2 regions of the Romboutsia sp. 1001216sp1 genome follow, and region 1 is predicted to be linked to the other one. Evidence: a T-box and tRNA genes for the amino acid it is inferred to sense, from the RefSeq annotation. Region 1 holds a T-box; the other holds one or more tRNA genes.
The links. The T-box of region 1 lies ahead of pheS (phenylalanine--tRNA ligase subunit alpha). A T-box ahead of a tRNA ligase gene usually reads a tRNA of that ligase, here a tRNA-Phe.
Positions count from the first base shown of each region.

Region 2: it encodes a tRNA-Phe, which carries the amino acid that the T-box ahead of pheS (phenylalanine--tRNA ligase subunit alpha) is inferred to sense. The anticodon was not compared.

Region 1 is NZ_JBDPHA010000006.1:111,971-123,244, forward strand. Features, by position in the region: gene ABHC41_RS07790 (U32 family peptidase) at 1-807, opposite strand, end outside; gene zapA (cell division protein ZapA) at 915-1,514, opposite strand; gene pheT (phenylalanine--tRNA ligase subunit beta) at 1,533-3,923, opposite strand; gene pheS (phenylalanine--tRNA ligase subunit alpha) at 3,939-4,958, opposite strand; T-box leader at 5,013-5,243, opposite strand; gene ABHC41_RS07810 (RNA methyltransferase) at 5,298-6,095, opposite strand; gene ABHC41_RS07815 (TrkA family potassium uptake protein) at 6,098-6,769, opposite strand; gene ABHC41_RS07820 (TrkH family potassium uptake protein) at 6,823-8,199, opposite strand; gene rplT (50S ribosomal protein L20) at 8,498-8,854, opposite strand; gene rpmI (50S ribosomal protein L35) at 8,913-9,107, opposite strand; gene infC (translation initiation factor IF-3) at 9,135-9,644, opposite strand; gene ABHC41_RS07840 (AAA family ATPase) at 10,062-11,274, shown strand, end outside.
Region 2 is NZ_JBDPHA010000002.1:32,130-43,403, reverse strand. Features, by position in the region: gene ABHC41_RS03395 (rhodanese-like domain-containing protein) at 1-69, opposite strand, end outside; gene ABHC41_RS03390 (FeoB small GTPase domain-containing protein) at 226-432, opposite strand; gene ABHC41_RS03385 (FeoB small GTPase domain-containing protein) at 474-602, opposite strand; gene ABHC41_RS03380 (DUF2325 domain-containing protein) at 700-1,038, opposite strand; gene ABHC41_RS03375 (hypothetical protein) at 1,296-1,517, opposite strand; gene trxA (thioredoxin) at 1,634-1,960, opposite strand; gene ABHC41_RS03365 (hypothetical protein) at 2,016-2,219, opposite strand; tRNA gene ABHC41_RS03360 (tRNA-Phe) at 2,484-2,559, opposite strand; tRNA gene ABHC41_RS03355 (tRNA-Ser) at 2,563-2,651, opposite strand; gene ABHC41_RS03350 (methyltransferase) at 2,810-3,424, opposite strand; gene ABHC41_RS03345 (cellulase family glycosylhydrolase) at 3,474-4,514, opposite strand; gene ABHC41_RS03340 (cellulose biosynthesis cyclic di-GMP-binding regulatory protein BcsB) at 4,586-6,643, opposite strand; gene ABHC41_RS03335 (glycosyltransferase) at 6,655-7,905, opposite strand; gene ABHC41_RS03330 (DUF2334 domain-containing protein) at 7,908-9,524, opposite strand; gene ABHC41_RS03325 (diguanylate cyclase) at 9,514-10,362, opposite strand; gene wecB (UDP-N-acetylglucosamine 2-epimerase (non-hydrolyzing)) at 10,402-11,274, opposite strand, start outside.

The DNA of each region.
Region 1 (11,274 bases):
TTGTAAGTATTCATCTATAGTTTTTCTATAACTCTCTATAACAGTAGCTACATACTCAGGTCTTTTCATACGACCTTCTATCTTAAGAGAATGAACTCCTGCATCTATTATTTTATCTATTTCTTCTATTGTGCTTAAATCTCTTGGACTTAATAAATAGTCTCCATTGCTATTTACTACTTCTCCAGTATAAACATCTAAAAGTTCATATCTTTGTCTACATGGTTGAGCACATCTTCCTCTATTTCCTGATCTGTTACCTATCATAGAACTCATTAAACATTGTCCAGAATAGCATACACACAGTGCTCCATGAACAAATACTTCTATATCTGCTTTACAGTTATCACATATATATTTTATTTCATCTACTTTAACTTCTCTTGCTAGTACTACTCTATCAAATCCAGCATTTTCTAGATATCTAACATCTTCTAAAGAATGTGCTACCATTTGTGTACTTGCATGTATTTCAAAATCAGGTAACTCATTTTTAATAATTCTAGCTATACCTATGTCTTGAAGTATAACTGCATCTACATCTATGTCGTATAGATATTTAGCATACTTTAAAAAATCTTCTATTTCATTTTGTTTTATTAATGTATTAGCCGTTACAAAAACTTGTACTCCTCTTATGTGAGCATATTTTACTGCTTCTCTTAATTCTTCTCTATCAAAATTATTTGCTGATGCTCTAGCACTAAATTCTTTTCCTCCTAAGTAAACTGCATTTGCACCATTTTGAACAGCTGCTTTTAACGCTTCAAAGGAACCAACGGGTGCTAATAATTCTATGTCTTTCATACTTCTCCTCCTATACGTAATATTTTTTCTATATTTATAATGTCCCTAAGTCTTAAAATTAAAACCTTCAGGTCCCCCTGAAGGTTTAATTTTAAATATAAGTAAACTTATTTCATTGCTCTAAGATATTTTAATTCATTTTCTATTTCAATTTTTTCTAATTGTAATTTATATGCATCATTTTGGAATTTAGAAGAAAGTTGTTCTGCAACATTAGCTTTTTCTTCTGCCATTTCAACAGATGATTTAAGCTCTTTTATTTCATTTTTTAAATCTTCAACTTCTTGTTTAGATAAATTAGTACCATTTTTTAGTTGCTCTATTTCTTTCTTTTGTTCCTCTATTAACTTATTAAGTTCTTCTATCTTAGATATATGGTTCTTATTTTCTTTATCTTTGTTTTCTAAGTGGTATTCAAGCTCTTTTATTTCAAGCTTATATTCTTCCCCACTATTTCCAACTTTTTTCTTTAATTCTTCATTTTCTTTTTCTACTTTTTCTAGTGTATCTGCACAATCAAACAATTCATCTGTTATATTTATAGCTGCTAATATAGCTACTTGAGATGAGCTTAATCTTTTATTAGCCTCACCTATTTTATTCATTTCTGTATCTACAAATGCTGCTACACTTATCATATGTTTTTCAGATTTTTCTCCAACCATAGGATACTCTGCACCATGTATCTTAACGGTAACTTTGTTCATACTAATATCCCCCTTGTATTAGTTAGATCTTAGTGTTGCACCTAATTTTTCACTTAACTCATTTAATATTTTATCGTGTACTTTTGCCACATCTTCATCAGTTAAAGTTTTCTCTATACTTCTATATGTTATAGAGTATGCTATAGACTTGTATCCTTCTTCTATTTGAGCACCTTTATATACGTCAAATAATTTGTAGCTTTCAACTAATCCACCTGCATTAGCTTTTATTATATCTTCTATTTCTTTAACATATACTTCATCCTTAACTAATAAAGCTATATCTCTTGATGTAGATGGATACTTAGGTAATGGAGTATAAGTTTTTTCTGTTGATGTATTTTCAAATACAGATTCTACATTCATTTCACAAACATAAACTCTTTGTCCTAAGTTATAATTTTCTATTACGTCTGGATGTAATTCTCCAAATGTACCTATACATTCTCCATTAAACATAACTTTAGCACATCTTCCTGGATGGAATGTTGGGTTAGTTTTTTCTGGTTCTATTTCATATCCTTTGAACCCTACATTATTTAGTACACTTTCTACAACACCTTTTATAGAGAAGAAATCTACATCTTTTCCATACATTCCTATACAATATTTCTTCGTTTCTACTGGTAATCCTTCTTGTGGTGTGAATGTATTTCCACATTCAAATGCTGATACTTCTTCAACTTTATGAGCTACATTTGTAGATAATACTTCTAACATATTAGGTATTAGTGTAGTTCTCATAACTGAAGTTTCCTCACCTAATGGATTCATTAGTTTTACAAAGTTTCTTCTAGAGTCTTCAGATGATAAATTTATTCTATCAACACCTCTTGGGCTTACAAATGAATATGTTAATATTTCATTTAAGCCTGCTGCTATTGAACTAGATACTATCTTATCTGTGAACTTTTGTTTATCAGTTTTTACACCTGCTGTAGCATTTCCTTCTAAAGTAGCTGTTGGTATATTTTCATATCCGTATATTCTAGCTATTTCTTCTAATATATCTGCATCTTCAGCTATATCTAGTCTAAAGCTTGGAACTTCTAATTCTAATTTTTCAGAAGATATTAGGTTACATTTAAACTCTAATCTTTCTAATATGCTTATAAATTGGTCCATAGGTACGTTAACACCTAATAATTTGTTTATTCTCACAGGGTTAACAGTTATCTTTTGAACTTCTTCTTTTACTGGATAGTAGTCAAGCATTCCATTAAGAACTCTACCGCATCCTAATTCTTCTATTAATTGACATGCTCTATTTACAGCAGTCTCTGCTAAATTAACATCTATACCTTTTTCAAATCTTGATGAAGCTTCTGTTCTAAGTCCTAATTTCTTAGATGTAGCTCTTATACTTTCTTTTGCAAAGCTTGCACCTTCAAGGAATATTGATGTAGTTGTATCTTTAACTTCAGAATTTTCTCCACCCATTATTCCTGCTAAGTCTAAAGTTTTTTCTTCATTTCCTATAACTAACATGTCTGATGTTAATTCTCTTTCAACACCATCTAGCGTAGTAAACTTTTCACCTTGCTCAGCTAATTTAACTGTCATTTTATTGTATTTTATATCTTCTAAGTCAAATGCATGAAGTGGTTGACCTAGCTCTAACATAACATAGTTAGTTATATCTACTATGTTGTTTATTGGTCTCATTCCAGCTTCTATAAGTCTTCTTTGCATCCAGTATGGAGATGGCCCAACTTTAACGTCTTTTACAACTTTTCCACAATATCTCTTACATAAATCTGTTTGAATATCTATTTCAAATTGCATTTCTTCATCAGAACCATTTACTTTTATTCCTGGGAATTTTAATTCTTTTCCTACAGTAACGGCAGCTTCTCTTGCTAATCCTATTATAGATCTACAATCTGGTCTATTAGAAGTTATTTCAAATTCTATTAATGCATCGTTTATTCCTAAAACTTCTCTAACATCTTTTCCTAATTCAAAAGATTCTTCATGGTCTAATATATATATGCCATCTTTTTTATGTTCTTCAACGTATTGAGAAGGTATAGTTAATTCCTCTGCACCACAGAACATTCCTTCTGATAATACTCCTCTTAACTTACCTTTCTTTATTTTGAAATCTCCAGGTAATACTGCACCTATTCTAGCAACTGGTACATAGTCTCCTACTTTTATGTTAGTTGCATTAGTTACTATTTGAAGTATTTGTCCATCAGCTACTTCAACCTTTGTTACTTTTAATCTATCTGCATCTGGATGTTGTTCTATTTCAAGTATTTTACATACTTCAACTCCATTTGTTTCTTTTCCAAAGAACTCTACTTTCTCAACTTTTGATCCTGTCATAGTCATCATATCAGCGAATTCTTGTGTATCTAAATCTATATCAACGTAATCTCTTAACCATTTTAAAGGTACTAACATCTTAAATCCTCCTAATTAAAATTGATTTAAAAATCTCATATCATTTTCAAATAATAGTCTTATATCATCTATTTCATACTTAAGCATTGTTATTCTATCAAGTCCCATACCAAATGCAAATCCACTATAAACTTCTGGGTCAATTCCACAGTTTCTAAGTACATTTGGATGAACCATACCTGCTCCTAGTATTTCTATCCAACCTTCACCTTTACACATTGGACATCCTGCTCCTTCACATTTAAAGCAAGTAACGTCTACTTCTGCACTTGGCTCTGTGAATGGGAAGTTGTGTGGTCTAAACTTAGTTTTTGTATGCTCACCAAATAACTTCTTAACGAACATATCTAAAGTTCCTTTTAATTGTGCCATTGTTACATCTTTACCAACTACAAGTCCTTCAACTTGATGGAACATTGGTGAATGTGTAGCATCTGGAGCATCAAATCTAAAACATCTTCCTGGAGATATTATTTTTATTGGTAATTCCTGACTCTTCATTGTTCTAACTTGAACTGGTGAAGTTTGAGTTCTAAGTAATAACTCTTCATTTATATAGAAAGTATCACTCATATCTCTAGATGGATGATCTTTTGGTGCATTTAATGCATCAAAGTTATTTTCTATAGTTTCAACTTCTGGCCCTTCTGCTATAGAGAATCCCATTCCTATAAATATTTCATTTACTTCATCTATTATTTGAGATATTGGATGCTTTTTACCAACTTTAACTGTTCTTGATGGCATAGTTACATCTATAACTTCTTCTGCTAATTTTCTTTGTTTTTCTGCTAACTTTAACTCTTCTTTCTTTGAAGATATAGCACCTTCTATAGCCGCTCTAACTTCATTAGCAACTTTACCTATTACAGGTCTTTCTTCTGCTGATAATTTACCCATTTCTTTTAGGATTGATGTTATCTCACCTTTTTTACCCATGTACTTTACTCTTAAACTTTCAACAACTTCTATACTAGAAGTATCTTTAATTTCATTTAATGCAGCTTCTTGTAAATTAAGTAATTTTTCTTGCATTATATTAATTCACCCTTTCGCAGTTTTTTGTATAAAAAAAGCCCTTCATCCCTATCTAGGGACGAAAGACTATTATTCGCGGTACCACCCTAGTAGCTTAATAATTATAAATTATTAAACCACCTCTAACAAACTTAACGCGTTTTAACGTTAAAGCCTACTATAATTTCAGCTTTAATACTCCAGAGGGAACTTCTTTTGGATACTTAGAAAGTACTCACAGCCTACGGTACTTATCTCTGTGCTAAGTTAATTCAAAATACTTTTCTCTTTCATAGTATTTGATAATATTGTTTTTGCGTTTAATTATATCATACTATGCATAATATTTACAAGATGTTAAACTAAGTATTTCTTTATTTCATACATTAATATTGCAGAGCTTATAGCTGCATTTAATGATTCTGCATTCCCATATATAGGTATTTTGACCAACATATCTGATTTTGATACTAATTCATCATTTATTCCATTAGCTTCATTTCCTATTACTAAAGCTGTTTTGTAATTATATTCAACTGTGTTGTAGTAATTGTTTGTATTTAAATAACTTGATACTATATCAAAGTTCTTTAATTTTAAAATTCTAAGAGCTTCTTCTTGAGTAGCATGTATTATATTCATATCAAATATAGAACCCATAGTAGACCTTATAACCTTTGGATTGTATATATCTACACATCCTTTTAATGCAATTATTGCATCTACCCCTGCAGCATCTGCTGTTCTTATTATCGTACCCATATTACCTGGGTCTTGTATTCTATCTAATATTAAAACAAATTTATGCTCATCTTTTAAATACTCTTCTATATTTCTTTGTTTAAAGTTTACTACTCCTAAAATACCTTGAGTGTTTTCCGTATCTATTAATTCATTGAATATTTTATTAGTCGTTTTATAAATTTTTATATTATTAGTTTTTAGGGTATCTAAAAATTTAAGATGTTCTTCTTTATTTTCAAAATCTTCATTTATAAATACATAATCTAGACTAGCCTTACATTCTACTGCAAGAGTTAGTATTCTATATCCTTCAATTATAAATTTAGATTCTTTATTTCTATTTTTAGTCTTAAGTAGTGATTTCGTATATTTTACTTTATTATTATCTTTAGCTGTTATTATTGTAGGCATTATTACTTTCTCCTAATAAATTCTTCATTTTCTGATGCGATAGTACTTATATGGCTATTTTGACCTATTACAACCAAAATACTACCTGCTTTTAACTCTTCATCTGGAGCTGGAGTAACATTTATGCTCTTACCTGTTTTTATAGCTAATACAGTTATTTCAAACTTAGCTCTTAAGTTTAATTCAACTAAAGTCTTTCCTACCCAACTATTTGGTGTTACTATCTCTACAATTGAATAATCTGGATCTAATTCTATATGATCTAGTATATTATCAGAAACTAAGTTATGTGCAACTCTAACACCCATATCTCTTTCTGGGAATACTACCCTATCCGCTCCTATTTTATATTGAACTTTAGCTTGTAGTTCATCTTTTGCCTTACATACTATATGAGGTACACCCATTTCTTTTGCTATAAGTGTAGCCATTATAGATGCTCTTATATCTGAACCGATGGCAACTATTGCAACATCAAAGTTACCTAGTCCTAAAGATCTTAATGACTGCTCATCTGTTACATCTACTATAGCAGCATGAGTTACTTTATCTGCTATATTTTGTATAATTTCTTCACTTTTATCTATAGCCATCACTTGATGACCTAAAAGATGCATAGTTGTAGCAACTGATGCTCCAAATCTTCCACAACCTATAACTATATATTGCTTCATTTCCTTCGTCCTCTCCACACTTAAATTATTCTTTACTATAAGTAAAGGCTATATTATCCAACTATTATCTTCCCTTCAGGGTATCTTATAGGAGGATTATTCTTTGTTTTTCTAGACATTATCGCCATAAATATTGTAAGAGATCCAACTCTTCCCATAAACATAAATAACATTATAAATATTTTTCCTAATGTACTTAAATTAGGACTTCCACCTAGACTTAATCCAACTGTAGCAAATGCTGATACTACTTCAAACCCTGCTTCTATTAAACTAAAACTTGGGTCAGTTATAGTTATAATTATAGTTCCAGATAAAACAACAATTATACCTATAAGAAATATTCCTAATGATTTTCTAACTATTGATGTTCCAATTCTTCTTGATCCTACTTCTATATCTTCTTTTCCAAGTATAAATGATTTAACAGTTAGAACTAAAGTAGCTATAGTCGTAACCTTTACACCACCACCTGTAGATGCAGGAGATGCACCAATAAACATTAGTATTATCATTATAAATAAACTATTCTCATGCATTGCCGTTAAATTGACTGTATTGAATCCTGCTGTTCTAGTTGTTACTGATTGGAAGAACGATGCAAGCATTTTTCCACCAAATCCTAACTTTCCTATTGTTTTAGGATTGTTGTATTCTAATACTAAAATAAGTAACATACCTACTAATATTAATGACACTGTTGTAATTAATACTATTTTAGAATGTAAATTTAATTTAGATAATTTTCTATTTTTTATTATATCTAAAATTACAGGGAATCCTAATCCCCCAAATATTATAAGTAATGAAATTGTAACACTTACTGTAAAGTTATTTACATAGTATGTTAATGATGTAAACTTACCTGAAACTGGCCCCATTAAATCAAATCCTGCATTACAAAAAGCTGAAATAGCATGAAATATACTATACCAAGTTCCTTTTAATAGCCCAAATTGAGGTATAAATACTGTTGATAATATTAATGCTCCTATACCTTCTATGGTAAATGTCATTAATAATACATACCTTGTTAACTTAACTAACCCTGACAAATCAAATTGATTTAAAGATTCTTGGATTAATAGTCTTTCTTTCAGATTTATTCTTTTCTTAGTTATAAGTGCAAATAGCGTGGTTATTGTCATAAATCCTAAACCACCAATTTGAATAAGTAGTATTATTACTACGTGTCCAAATCCATTCCAATAAGTTGCCGTATCTGCCATTATTAATCCTGTTACACATACAGCTGATGTTGAAGTAAATAAGGCATCTATAAATCCGATGCTTTCTCCGCTTTGAGTTGCTATAGGAAGATTTAATAGAAGCGCTCCAATTAATATAACGCTAGCAAACCCTAAAACCATTACTTGAGTTGGTTGCATTTTATTTATAAGAGCAATAAATCGCTTAAATATGGTCTTCATCTGTATTTATGCCTCCTTCTCACTTTATAGCTAATAAGTTTTTTCTCATTAGATACATCCTTCTTTTCAATTATTACTATATTATATTCCAAAACCTATATAAAAACAATAAAGGATATGTAAATTGGCCTATTTAAAATATTCACAATTTATAAACTTCCTTTACATATTTTTAACAAAACGTATTCATATTATATAATTTTTTATTTTTTTATAGAGTATAAAATCTATAATTTTATGGATATAAAAAAAGCCTTTGAATTTTATTCAAAGGCTTTTTATGAACTTAACTATTTAATTAAGCTAATTTTGACTTAGCAACTTCTACTAATTTAGCAAATCCTTGAGGATCGTTTATAGCCATTTCAGATAACATCTTTCTGTTAACTTCAACACCTGCTAATTTTAATCCGTTCATGAATCTTGAGTATGATAATCCATGAGCTCTAGTTCCAGCGTTTATTCTTTGTATCCAAAGTTTTCTGAAGTCTCTCTTCTTTAACTTTCTTCCTATATATGCGTTCTTTAACGCCTTCATTACGAATGTATTAGCTGGTCTGTATAACTTGCTTCTAGATCCTCTGAATCCTTTTGCAAGCTTTAATATTTTCTTATGCTTTTTACGAGCGTTCATTGCTTTTTTAACTCTTGCCATCTCTGTGACCTCCTTTGTTTTTCTCTTTTAAAATTTCTATTTTAATTTAATCCGATTTTTAGTATGGTAATAATTGTGCTATTCTTCTAGCATCACCTTCACTAACTATTCCTGCTTTTCTTAATTGCATCTTAGTTTTAGCAGCTTTCTTAGTTAATATATGTCTTCTGAAAGCTTTAGCTCTCTTTAATTTTCCACTTCCAGTTTTTTTGAATCTTTTAGCAGCTCCTCTATGAGTTTTCATTTTAGGCATTTTTATTTCCTCCTCTCAGTTTATCATCTATTTTTTTGGATCTATGATTACAACCATGTTATTGCCCTCAAATTTTGGTGGCTTTGCTGGTTCTCCAAACTCTTTTACTATATCTATAAACTTAAGCATTACTTCTTTTCCAAGATCTTTATGTCCTAATTCTCTACCTCTAAATCTTAGCTCAACCTTAACTTTATCTCCTTTTTTAAGGAACTTTATAGCGTTGTTAGCCTTAGTATTTAAATCATTTGATTCTATACCTGGTCTAAGTCTTACTTCTTTAACAGTTACAACTTTCTGCTTTTTCTTAGACTCTTTTTCTTTTCTAGCTTGTTCGTACTTATACTTACCATAATCCATTATTCTGCATACCGGTGGTTGTGCATTAGGTGATATCATAACTAAGTCTAAGTTTCTTTCGTTAGCTATTAATTGAGCTTCTCTAGCTGACATTATTCCTAATTGTTCTCCATCATGTGAAAGAACTCTTATTTCTTTTTCTCTTATTTGTTCGTTGATTGCTAATTCCTTGCTAATGGTAGGACACCTCCAAATTTTTTATATAAAATAAAAGGCGAATGATATAATCACCCGCCATATAAGTCAACAAATTTATATAAACCTAAACATATTGAAATAATATATTTAAAGTTTTGAACTTATATTTACCAGACAACCTAAGTCGAAAGGTGAGAAGCGGACTTCTACTTGCTTTTGTTATTAATTACTCTATATAATATATCACTTCTAAATATTATTTGCAACTATTTTTTTATTATTTTTTAAATTTTTTAATTCTCATAATATGTATAACTAACCTAAAATTTATATTCTTAGTAATGATTAAACAAAGTTTTGGTTATACTTAAATATAAACAAATGATTTTTCGATGGTTTTTGGTTTGTTAGAAATTATAAAACCAATAAACAATTTTTTATCTGAGGTGTATGACTATGAAAATGTTAGACAATTTCTTTAAAAAGATTAACAAACCAGTACCTGTATTTGCTCAAACTAAACTTGAGAAAGAATCTCCTAAGGAAGACTCGGCTTCTACTAAACCTAAAACTACATTTTGTGATGTAGCTGGTTTAGATGAAGTAAAAGAAGAGTTGTTTGAAATAGTAGATTTTATGAAGTCTCCTGATAAGTACAAAAAAATGGGTGCTAAAATACCAAAAGGAGTATTATTTTATGGACCTCCTGGTACAGGTAAAACATTACTTGCATCCGCTGTAGCTGGTGAGACAAATTCATCTTTTTTCAATGTTACTGGTTCTGAGTTTGTTGAAAAATACGTTGGTGTAGGTGCTAAGCGTGTAAGAACACTTTTTGAAAAAGCTAGAAAAGAATCTCCTAGCATCATTTTTATAGATGAAATAGATGCTATTGGAGCAAAAAGACATCTTGAAGGTAATAACGAAAAAGATCAAACACTAAATCAATTATTAGTTGAAATGGATGGATTCACTAAAGACTCAAATGTCATAATAATAGGAGCTACTAATAGACTTGATCTTTTAGATGAAGCTCTCCTTAGACCCGGAAGATTTGACAGACATATACACATAGGTTCTCCTAACTATCATACTAGATGTGAAATTTTAAAAGTTCATACAAACAATAAACCTCTTGATCCATCTGTAGATTTGGAATTACTTGCTAAGAAAACTCATGGATTTAACGGTGCTCATCTTTCAAATATAGCTAATGAAGCTGCTATATTTGCAGTTAGAGATAATAGTGATGTTATAACAACTGATCACTTTGATAAAGCACTTGAGAGAGTTATTGCAGGACTTGAATCTAAAAACTCTAAGTTAATAGAAAAAGAAAAACAAATAGTATCTTATCATGAGGCAGGACATGCTATTGTTAGCAATATACTTGGAATTTGTCCTATACAAAAAATATCAATAATACCTAGAGGACAAGCATTAGGGTATGTTCTCCAATTACCTGATGAAGATAGATATATCTACACAAAAGAAGAATTAATTGGTAAAATGAAAATTTTATTAGCAGGTAAAGCATCTGAAGAAATAATTTTTAATCATAAATCAACAGGCGCAAAAGATGACTTAAAAAAGGTAACAGATATAGCAAATCAAATGGTTTGTGAGTATGGTATGAGTAACTTAGGATTTATGACTATAGATGGAAATG
Region 2 (11,274 bases), on a different contig from region 1:
TTCAAATTCTTCTTTTGATCGTACATCTATTGTTACCTCATCTTTTATATCTTCTAATTTAATATACATTCCACCTCAACCACTTTTTAACTTTTCTGTATTATACCACAATAATAGATTATTGTCCTTACTATATACTATTATCTAGTATAGACTATAGTGCTTCTTTTATTACGGCAAAAGGTCGTATAAAATACTTTATACGACCTTTATATTATCTATTTTTCATAAATCTATCTCTATTCCTATATTTTTAGCCATGTCAATCATGTTAACTATTAATATTATAGGCTTTTTATATTTCATAAGTTGAGTTGTTAAATAAAGATTTCTAGATAAATTTGATGCATGTACTATATTTACTATTACACCTGCATTATCATTTTCTAAGTATTCTTTTGAAATTTTCTCTTCATTAGAAAAAGTATCCATTGCATAAATTCCAGGCAAGTCAACAATTTTTATATTATCATTTATATTCCCCTATTTTTTTCTATAGTTACACCTGGCCAGTTGCCTACACGTTGTTTAAGACCTGTTAATCCATTAAATAAAGTAGTCTTACCAACATTAGGATTTCCTAATAATGCCACACTAATCATAATTTTCCCCATTTTGTTGATTTTAATATTTATTATCATTTAATTAATATTATTCATTACTTAAAGTTATTAACTGATAATATATAATTAAAATTATCTAACTTTTATTTTGTTTTAGTAGCTTATTACACTTACATTCATTACAGTTTCCTAAACACTCATCCACCATCTCTAAACATTCTAAAAATGCACATTTGCTACTGTTTTTATGTCTAATTATCGGTATATTTTTCTTTTTTGCATGCTTTTGTACTACATCTATCATTTTATGAGATACTACTGATGTGAATATTACAAGAGCATCTGGACTTCCGATTGATTTATTTAACTTACTTGACATGTTCAAGTAAACTTTAGTTTTATGACCTTTTTCTTTTGCTAAATTTATGTAATCTTTTTTTAACTTTTCATTACCTCCAACTATTACTAAGTTCACAATATTTCACCTCTCATACTTCTATACTTAAATAATAGTACTTTGATTATTGATAGTCAATACTTATTGATATTTATTTTCATTTATCATTTGTATATTTATTTTTACATAAACTATATAATAACTATTTAATTAAATATAATAAGAAAAGCTATAAAATATATATTTAAGTCTATATTTTATAGCTTTTCTTATTCATACTTATTTTTAAAACTTTAATTTAGTAATTTATAAATTTTATTATTATAAAATACTACCTATTTTTTTATACTATCCTTTAATGCTTTACCTACATTCTTTCCAGTATTTAATGTTTCTTTTCCTACATTATATCCTGTTTTAATAGCTTCTTTTCCTACATTTAAAGTTCCGCCAACAGCTTCTTTAGCAACATTTCCTACGCCATTTATAACTTCTTTACCTATATCTCCAACTGGCTTTGTTACTTTCTTTACAGTCTTGTCTAATTTATTTGCCAATCTTCTCAACTCCATAAAATATATTAAGGGAATTCCCTTAATATATTTTATGACTTATATTGGCACATTGTTACAACCCTATATTATTCACTTCTTCTACTTTATATATTTAAATATTAAAAATTAGAATTTATCTTTTCTATTATTTGTTGTTTTGGCATAAAACCTACCATCTTATCAACTGGCTTTCCATCTTTAAATATCATAACTGTAGGTACAGTACTTACACCATATTTTCTAGCTAATTCTAAACATTGGTCTATATCTACTTTACTAAAGCTAGCTTTATTTCCTACATCCTTTGCAGCTTCCTCAAAAACTGGTGCCAACATCTTACATGGGCCACACCAAGTAGCAAAAAAATCTACTACAGCTATCCCTGATCCATTTTCTATTTTAGAGTTAAACTCTTCGTCATTTATTATTTTTACGAATTCTTCCATACTAATTTATACTTAACTTTATTAAGTATATCTCCTTTCTATTTTTATTTTAATTTTATTTATATTTTGTATTATATGGTTGCATTTCATCATATGTCAAAGCTTTAGGCTTTTGTTTATAATGTATTTTCTTACTAACTGATTCATTTTCATTTTCTATAGCATTTCTTATATCTGTATATGTTTGTGCATGATTAACTAAATCAGTTAACTGTGGATTTTCATCTAATATTCTTTTACTGTTATTTACTTTTCTCATATAAACATCCCTTTCTTTTCTTTTTATTAGATTTCCACCTATGTTTTTTTTAATGCATACTTTAAACCAATTGTGGCTTAGTAATAAATGTATTAAAAAACGCATAAATCCAAATTAATGGATTTATGCGTTTTAATTTCCAATAAAAATTTCATATATAATATCTAAAGTACATAGTCATTATTTTTAATTTAAGTATCTATCAGTAGATTTATAATTAATTTAAAATTTATAAAAAAAGCATCTATATTCTAGATGCCTTACTGGTGCCCAGAGGCGGAATCGAACCACCGACACGGGGATTTTCAGTCCCCTGCTCTACCGACTGAGCTATCTGGGCATATGGCGGAGAGGGTGGGATTCGAACCCACGGTGCCGTTAAGCATCACTGGTTTTCAAGACCAGCTCCTTAAACCACTCGGACACCTCTCCAATGATTTTTATCTCTTATATTTATTAATATATCATAAATTTTTACATTTTTCAATAATTTTTATATTTTTCCTTTTATTTCAAAAACTATATAAAATAGAAATGAGCATTTCAAATACTTATTTCTATTTTATATAGTATCTTTTAATCTCATTATATTATGCATAATATGGTATATTATAAACTAAGAATCTTTCATTAACATCTTTCTTATATAACTTTTCTAACTGTATTTCTTCTTTTAGCATAAATGGTGTCTCATTTTCTATATAATATATATAATCATCACTAGGATAATACAATATTAACTCAATATACCTTTCACTTTTATATACTGAATCTAATATATTTTCTACTATCTTCCTAAATATCTGTACTGAAAATGGATTAAAAAAATAAAATCTATTATCTTTACTTTTTATTTCATAATCTTGTGCATAGCAACATTTAAATTCTATTTTTTCTTTACCTTTCTTATGTTCACTTACATACGCTTCTTTATTTTTAATACATTCTTTATAATACTTTTCCTCCATTTCTATTCCAACTACATTAGAATTAAATCTATAATTTATATAAAAGTTTAGCCTACCTTTCCCACATCCAAAATCAACTATAAAATCATCTTCATTTAAGCTGTATATTTTAAATAATTCGTCTAAACATTCATATGATGTAGCTTGATATGGATGATAATGCCTTACTTTTTCACTCCATAATTCTTCTCCTAAAGTATCTATATTTAATAATTTTTCATATTCTTTTTCTGTCATTTATTTCATTTCCTATCTAAATATATTTTTTATTGAAACTCTATTCAGATTAGTAATACCATTTAAATATAATTTCTATACTTTCCTTTGATGGATAAAAATTTTTATCTTTTCCCTTTTTTCCTACTGCAAATATAGAAAATCCTTTTATGTAGTCTTTATCTTCAAATACAATTTTATAAGCGTTAAAACATCTAGCTTGTTCTTTTCCATTTTCTACATTGGACACTTCACTATTCCATGGATGTGTTGCTGCATTATCTTTTTTAGGAAATCCTAATTCAGCAAAGTAGATAGGCTTATTATATTTTTCATAGAATCTATATATTTCTTCGACCACATTTTGATTTCTATTATATATAGTAGTAGAGTTTAAAGCATTTACTAATTCTTTTACTGTATTTTCTTTTTTATCACTAAGTTCAAAATAAGCTGCTATAGATATAAAATCTACTTTAGAAAATATTTTATTATTTAATTTTTTGTAATAATCCTCATTACTCTTTCTATCCCAACTAGCTGTATACCACCATGTAGTCTTATATGTTACTTCTCCCTTAAATCGCCCTTTAACAAAATTAACTATATCACACCAGTTATCTTCATACATCTCTAACTTTGAGAAATTTGATGCTATAATCATTATATCTACATCGTACTTATTTGCTATATCCTTAATTAAAATATTTAATATATTTTTCCAATCTTCAAAGAATTTTTCCTTATTTACGGGGTTATAATCAGTTTCATATTTACTTCCATTAGCTATCCACGGATATGCTTCTAATATAATATTTATACCTTTTGATTTCAGTATTTTTATTAATCTTATGGCTTTTTCTTTACTATAAGAATTTATTTTCATATTATTTGAGTCTAAATCTGGTATTTCTATAACTATAGGTACATTAACAGTATTCACTTTCAAATCATCTATATCCTTTAAAGCTTGTTCTATTTCATAATCAGTTGATAAGTTAACAGATTTTATCTTTTCTGTTATAGTATTATTTTTGTTAGTACTTTTAATAGCAAAAATAACGCTTAGTATTACTAATGAAGTAATTATTATTAATATTTTTTTTCTCATAGCTCTCCTATCTTTTTTAAATATAAAATACTAAGCATTAGTTATAAAGCTTAGTATTTTATATTTATATATTATTTTTTATATTTTAAAGCTAATAAAACTGTTGCTGATATAACCATTAAAAGTAATACTGATGCAACTATTATAAACTGTTTACTTTTATTATCTAGTTTATTTACTTCTTTAGTCTCTTTATTTTCATCTACATCATCTAACTTATAATTTAAATCTTTTATATTTCCTTCTCTATCAATTACTATAGTATCGCCTTTTAATGACTTTGTGAGATCTAAATCATTTAAATATCTAGTACTTAATGCTAAATCCTTCATTTCTGTTGATGCAATAACCATCATACCCTTATCTTTATTATATGGCGATTTTGTAAGTTGTATAGATGATAGTTGTTTTGAATAATCTCCTATGAATTTTATCTTTTCGTTGCTTTCAAATCCTAAATAATCTTTATTAAATTTTAAATTTAGATATTTATTAACATCTTTTATAGTTAAATTATTAGTTGGAGTTCCTATTATTATTAAATTACTTTTTTTATCATCTGATTTTAAATCACTTGATTTTATAAATCTTATATCTCCATTGTTATATTTAATACTATGACCTATATAGGATATTATACTACCTATTTGCGTTAATGCTGTTGAGTCTAATTTATCGGGTACTACAACTACTGTATCATTAACTTTATCATCCTTAACAAATGGATACGGATAATTTTTCATAGTTAAATTATTGGTATCATTGTAATCAAATTCTATATATGATTCATTTGATATATATGCAAATGGATTATCAGTATCTCTAGTTACACAAGCTAAATCTAATAGTTCTAAATTAAATACAATTTTGATTTGATAATAATTTTGATTTAAAGTTTCTTTTGGAAGGTTAAGCTCTACGGTATCATTATTGGCATTTTCCTTTGTTAGTTTCTTGCTTCCTATAGGTATATTATTTACATATATAGTTACTAAAGATCTTTCAAAATCTAAATTCTCACCATATCTAATATTTAAATTTATTTTACTACCTTCTTTAACTTCTTTGCTTTTAGGTATACTTATATCTATTATTGATTCTTGTGTAAATGGTCCTTTCAATGTAATATTATCATAACCTAAATCTTTAAAATTCAATCTATTTTTATTTTTATAATTATATATGTCATCTACATCCGTACCTTCATTTATAATTATGCTATCTTTGTTTAATTCATTTATTAAATCTTTACTATTTATAAGTTTGCTAGCTTTTTTAAGTAGTTCTTCATTATTGGATATTATGATAAGCATTTTTTTATTTTTATCAAATATTGAATTTGTATTTTTTATAATACAATTTTTATCCAAATCTTCTTTTTCTTTTGCAGTTAATAAATTAAGTATTTCACTTGAAGTATTACTTTTATTGCCTATATATATAACATTTTTATCCTTGTTTTTAAATTGAGAGTATAGATTTATATCAAAATTAACATTATCATTTATTATTTTTTCTCCAAAACCACTACTAAGTATCATAGCCGAAGTTAATTCTTCACTTGAATAATTATCTGGTATTAATATACTAGTTTCTAATTCATTTCTTCCATTTTCATTTATATAAGTATCTTTGTACTCGCTTATCAAATTAGATGTTGGCTTATAATTATAGGATACACTTATATTTGATTCCTTATGTACTACTAACCAGTTAGCTGTATTTGAGTCATCTCTACAAACCTTATCAGAAATAGTTTTATAAGCTTTTATCTCTACTTTATTATAACCTGTCTTTATTAAATCTTTTGGTATATCTATATTTATTTCTTTTTTATATTCCTTATTTCCATCTAATCGTTCTGAATGGATTGGCACATCATTTACAATTATTGTTATTGTAGAATAATTCACATCTAATAGTTCACTTTTTGTAAATACTAAGTTAATCTTAGTTTTTTCAACTAAAGCATTTTTAGGAACTTCAAAATATTTATTAGTACTACTTATAACCCCATTCATAGTTATGTCATTTTTAAATTTGTAATTTTTTACATTTTGCTGTGCAAAAACTATATCACAGCTTGTAAAACTAATAATTAATGATATCATTATTGCTATTAATCTCATTTTATTTTCTCCTAAAATCGTTCGGTTTTATACCACTTAACTTCTCTTTTGTGTATAGCGTCAGAAAAATACCCAACCATTCCTTTTATAGCAACAAATAGCCACATTTGAGAATATGTAAAATACATAAGCCCAACTAAAAATATATTGCTTAAATTACTCTCTCCCTTTTCCATACTAAGTGTTATAGATACCTGTATTACAAATAGTATATATGATAGTATCCATATAGTAAAAAAATCAAATGGGATATTTATAGTTACTATTTTAAATATTCCTAAAATAAATATTATATCTGATAATACAACAGATGTTAAAAATAGAAAATATACTGAAAAGAAGTATAGTATATCAAACAGCACTCTATTTTGTTTGCCCTTAAATAAATTAGTAATATACTTAACTAATACATATATATTTCCCTTTACCCATCTTGTTCGTTGCTTTATCCATACATTTACAGTTTCTGGTTCTTGCTCCCAGGTTACTGATTGAGGGACATATGTTATTCTTTGTCCCATTTTATAAATCCTAAAACTTATTTCTGTATCCTCTGCTATTGCCTTTGTGTCCCATCCTCCTAATTTTTCTATAGTACTTCTTCTAAGTACAAAATTAGTGCCTGGTATAGTACAAAGACCTAATAATTGTTTTCTACCTGCTTGAGCTATCCATTGAAAACTTAGAGTTTCTATATTTATAAACTTAGTTAATATGTTTTTATGCTTGTTTCTAGTTCTAAATTTTCCTATAACAGCCCCTAGTTTTTCATCTTTAACTATGGTCTGTATCAAATATCTTAGTGCAGTTTTTTCTGGTGTATTGTCAGCATCATATATTGCAATATATTCTCCCTTAGATATTTGATATCCTATATTTAGTGCATTTGATTTTCCTTTACCACCTGTTATATTATCCGTATTTATGATGGTAAAATTATAATTTCTATATCTATTTTTTATATTTTCTAATATTTCCTTGGAATTATCACTAGAATTATCATTTATAACGATAAGTTCCATTTTATCTATAGGATAATCTAGTAGTAATAAAGATTCTACAGTTTTACCAATTACCTTGCCTTCATTATGTGCTGGTACTAGTATTGATACAAAAGGGAACTCTTTTAATTTTTCATCTTTAAATTTAAGACTCTTTAAATAATATATATATCCACTTATAGCTAGTATTATATTTGTTAAGAGTATAGCCCATATAGATGATAAGGAAATTAAAAATATATAATCTACTAAACCTATCATAATTATCTCCTTGTAAACTTTCGTCTATTTATAATCTTAAATACTATAAAGATTAATATAAATATTAGCAATACTACAACAACAAACTTTACAACTATATCATTTAACTTATTTATAGACTTATTAAACACTAAATCATTGTGTTTTCTTATAGATTTATACTTATCATAACTTGTTATTATATTCTTGTTATTTGATTCTATTTTTATATCATCTATATTTATATAGTTGTTTTCTTTTTTTAAATCTAAAAAGCTTACATTTTTAGATTTAAGATATTCTATACACTCTTTTAAATAGTTTGTGTCTACATCAGTATGGAAAAAAAATCCTCCAGTATGACCTCTTACCATAGATAGTTTATAATAATTATATTTTATTTTATCTACCGCTAATTTGTCATCTTTAGCTATATATCCTAAATTTTCCGGTATTAGTGTATTAAAATTTTTACTATCTTTTATTATATATGGAAATGTACTCATATTAAAAATTTCACTATTATTTTGGTATCTCCCCATATATGTAGATATGTATTTTTTGATTTCTTTATACCCATCTTGAATCATAGCATATTTTTGTGCTTCAAATCCCAATGGGTATATATCATTTTCTATACATAATCTTAGTCCACTTAATAACCTATTTTTAATATATATATTTATATCTTCACTTTTACTATTTAATATCTCTTTATTAAAAAATTCATACTCATCTTCATCTGATTTTTCTTTTCTATTATGATAGTATCCATTTAATATAACACTACCACCTTTATCTTGCATATATTTTATAGTATTTATAAAATTTTCATCTAGAGTGATTAATTCTTTAATACTCTTATCTCGATAAGTAGGTGTTAAAGATATTATGAATGGTATATTTTCTTCATATAAATAATTAGCTAAATCCTCTAATTTTTTTGTGTCACTAAGAGGATTTACATCTTCTATTTTTACAAATATTTTACTTTCTTCAAAAGAAGTTCGTTCAAAGAAATCATTTAACGTATCTTCAAATATATAAGATTCATACATGTTCCAATCAGATATATAATACAAATTTTTATCTTGCAATATATATGGGTATGTGTTATATCCATCACTCATAGTAGCAATAATATTACTTTTACTACTTGGTTGTATTATGTTGTAATCACTTTCATTTTCTAATACTATATCGTCTCCTTTATAGTTTAATCTTGTTATATTATTATTTTTATATATGTACTTTATTGAATATTTATTATTATACTCTAGTAAATTTGCAATTTTATCCCCTATCCAGTATATACGTTTATTGTAATTATTAATATCTTCTAAAAATATTTTATTCTCTATATTATTGTTTATATTTATAACAAAGACATAGTCATAATTGTTTAAACATCCTTTTTTATAATCATTTATATTAATATTGTCCACTTTATTATTAAATACGTATAGTAGCTCATTAAGGTGATTTACTGTATTAACATTAGACTTAAATTTAGTTTTAGTTTCATAAACTATAAGAGATTTTTTATTGCTATTATTTTCACTATAAATTCCACTTGAACTTGCTAAAATTATACTAATTATAATAGTTATTTCTATTATAAATTTTTTTTTAAACATCATATTGTAATTCCTCTTGTACATATGTTTTATATTCAATAGGAGACTTTATATTTTTTTTATACTCTACTGCTGCTATTTTTGTGTCTATATTTATGTAATTTTTATTATTTTTCAAGCTTAGACTAAGTTCATCTATACCTGTTTTTATTCTTTCTTTTACTATATTAGCACCAAATTCATCTGTATTTGGCATTATTATAGCTATAGTATCATTTTCTATTGTGTATCTTTCATCTTCTATTCTTGTAGACTTTACAACTATATTGCTTATATCTTTCATTAGTTTGTTAGTTTTAACTTCCCCAAGTATGTTCTTTATTTCTTTATAGTATGGTAAGTTTATAAGCATTAAAGATAATTGAGTTTCATGCCTTTTAGCCTTACTCATCTCTCTTTCTAGATTCATATAAAATGCTTTTATATTAAATAATCCTGTATCCTCATGTATAGTAACCAAATTTTTATATTCATTTTCTAGCTTAAGATTTGATTGTTGAAGATTATTTATACTATTTGTAAACTTTCCTGTTGTATAAGATATTATTGGCATAAATATCATCCATATATAAGACATATATGTTATTTCTACATTTTTCGTTAGATTTATATAAAATATATATGCTGCATATATAAATATAGAAACTGATGTTGCTATAAGCCCTATAATTATTCCCCCTGTGTAAGTCATAATTATAGTAAAAAATGTTATACAAAACATTATAAAACTTAAATTTTGTGTTTGAAATTTAATATCAAATACAAATAACATGGTGATTATAAATAACTCTAATATTAGTCCTAAAAAATATCCATCTATCTTTTTGGAAATTCTATTCATATTTTCACTACTTTCTTTTATTCATTCTTCTGATTAAATTTAATTTTGATATATTTTTTCAATAATATCGACAATGTATTTGCTTGCAAGCCCATCTCCATAAGGATTTGAAGCCTTTGACATCTCATTATATAATTTTTTGTTAGTTAGTAATTCCTTTGTGTATTTATATATGTTATCTTCATTTGTACCTACTAATTTTAAAGTTTTAGCCTTAATCCCTTCTGGTCTTTCGGTAGTTTCTCTCAATACAAGAACTGGCTTCCCAAGAAATGGAGCTTCTTCTTGTATGCCTCCACTATCTGTTAGTATTAGATATGACTTATTTAATAAATTATGAAATTCAACTACACTTAAAGGTTCTATTACATGTACCTTTTTATTACCTTTGAATTCTTCTTTAACTAAATCTCTTATTTGAGGATTAAAATGTATTGGATACACTATTTCTACATCATCAAATTCCATAGATATTTTATTTACTGCTTTAAATATATTCTTCATATTGCTACCTAGATTTTCTCTTCTGTGGCATGTTAAAAGTATCATTCTGTTTTTTCCTATTTTGTCAGTTATTTCACTTTTGTATTCCTTATCTATAGTGGTTTTTAATGCATCTATTGCAGTATTTCCAGTTATATATATTTTTTCAGGATTTTTTCCTTCTTTTATCAAATTATCCTTTGATTTTTCTGTTGGTGCAAAGTGTATATCAGCTATAACAGATGTTAACTGTCTATTTAACTCTTCTGGAAAAGGAGAATATTTATTATAGGTTCTTAAACCTGCCTCTACATGACCTACTTTAACTTGATTATAAAAAGCAACTAAGGATGATATAAACGTTGTAGTTGTATCTCCATGTACAAGTATTATATCTGGCTTTACTTCTTTTATAACTTTATCTAACCC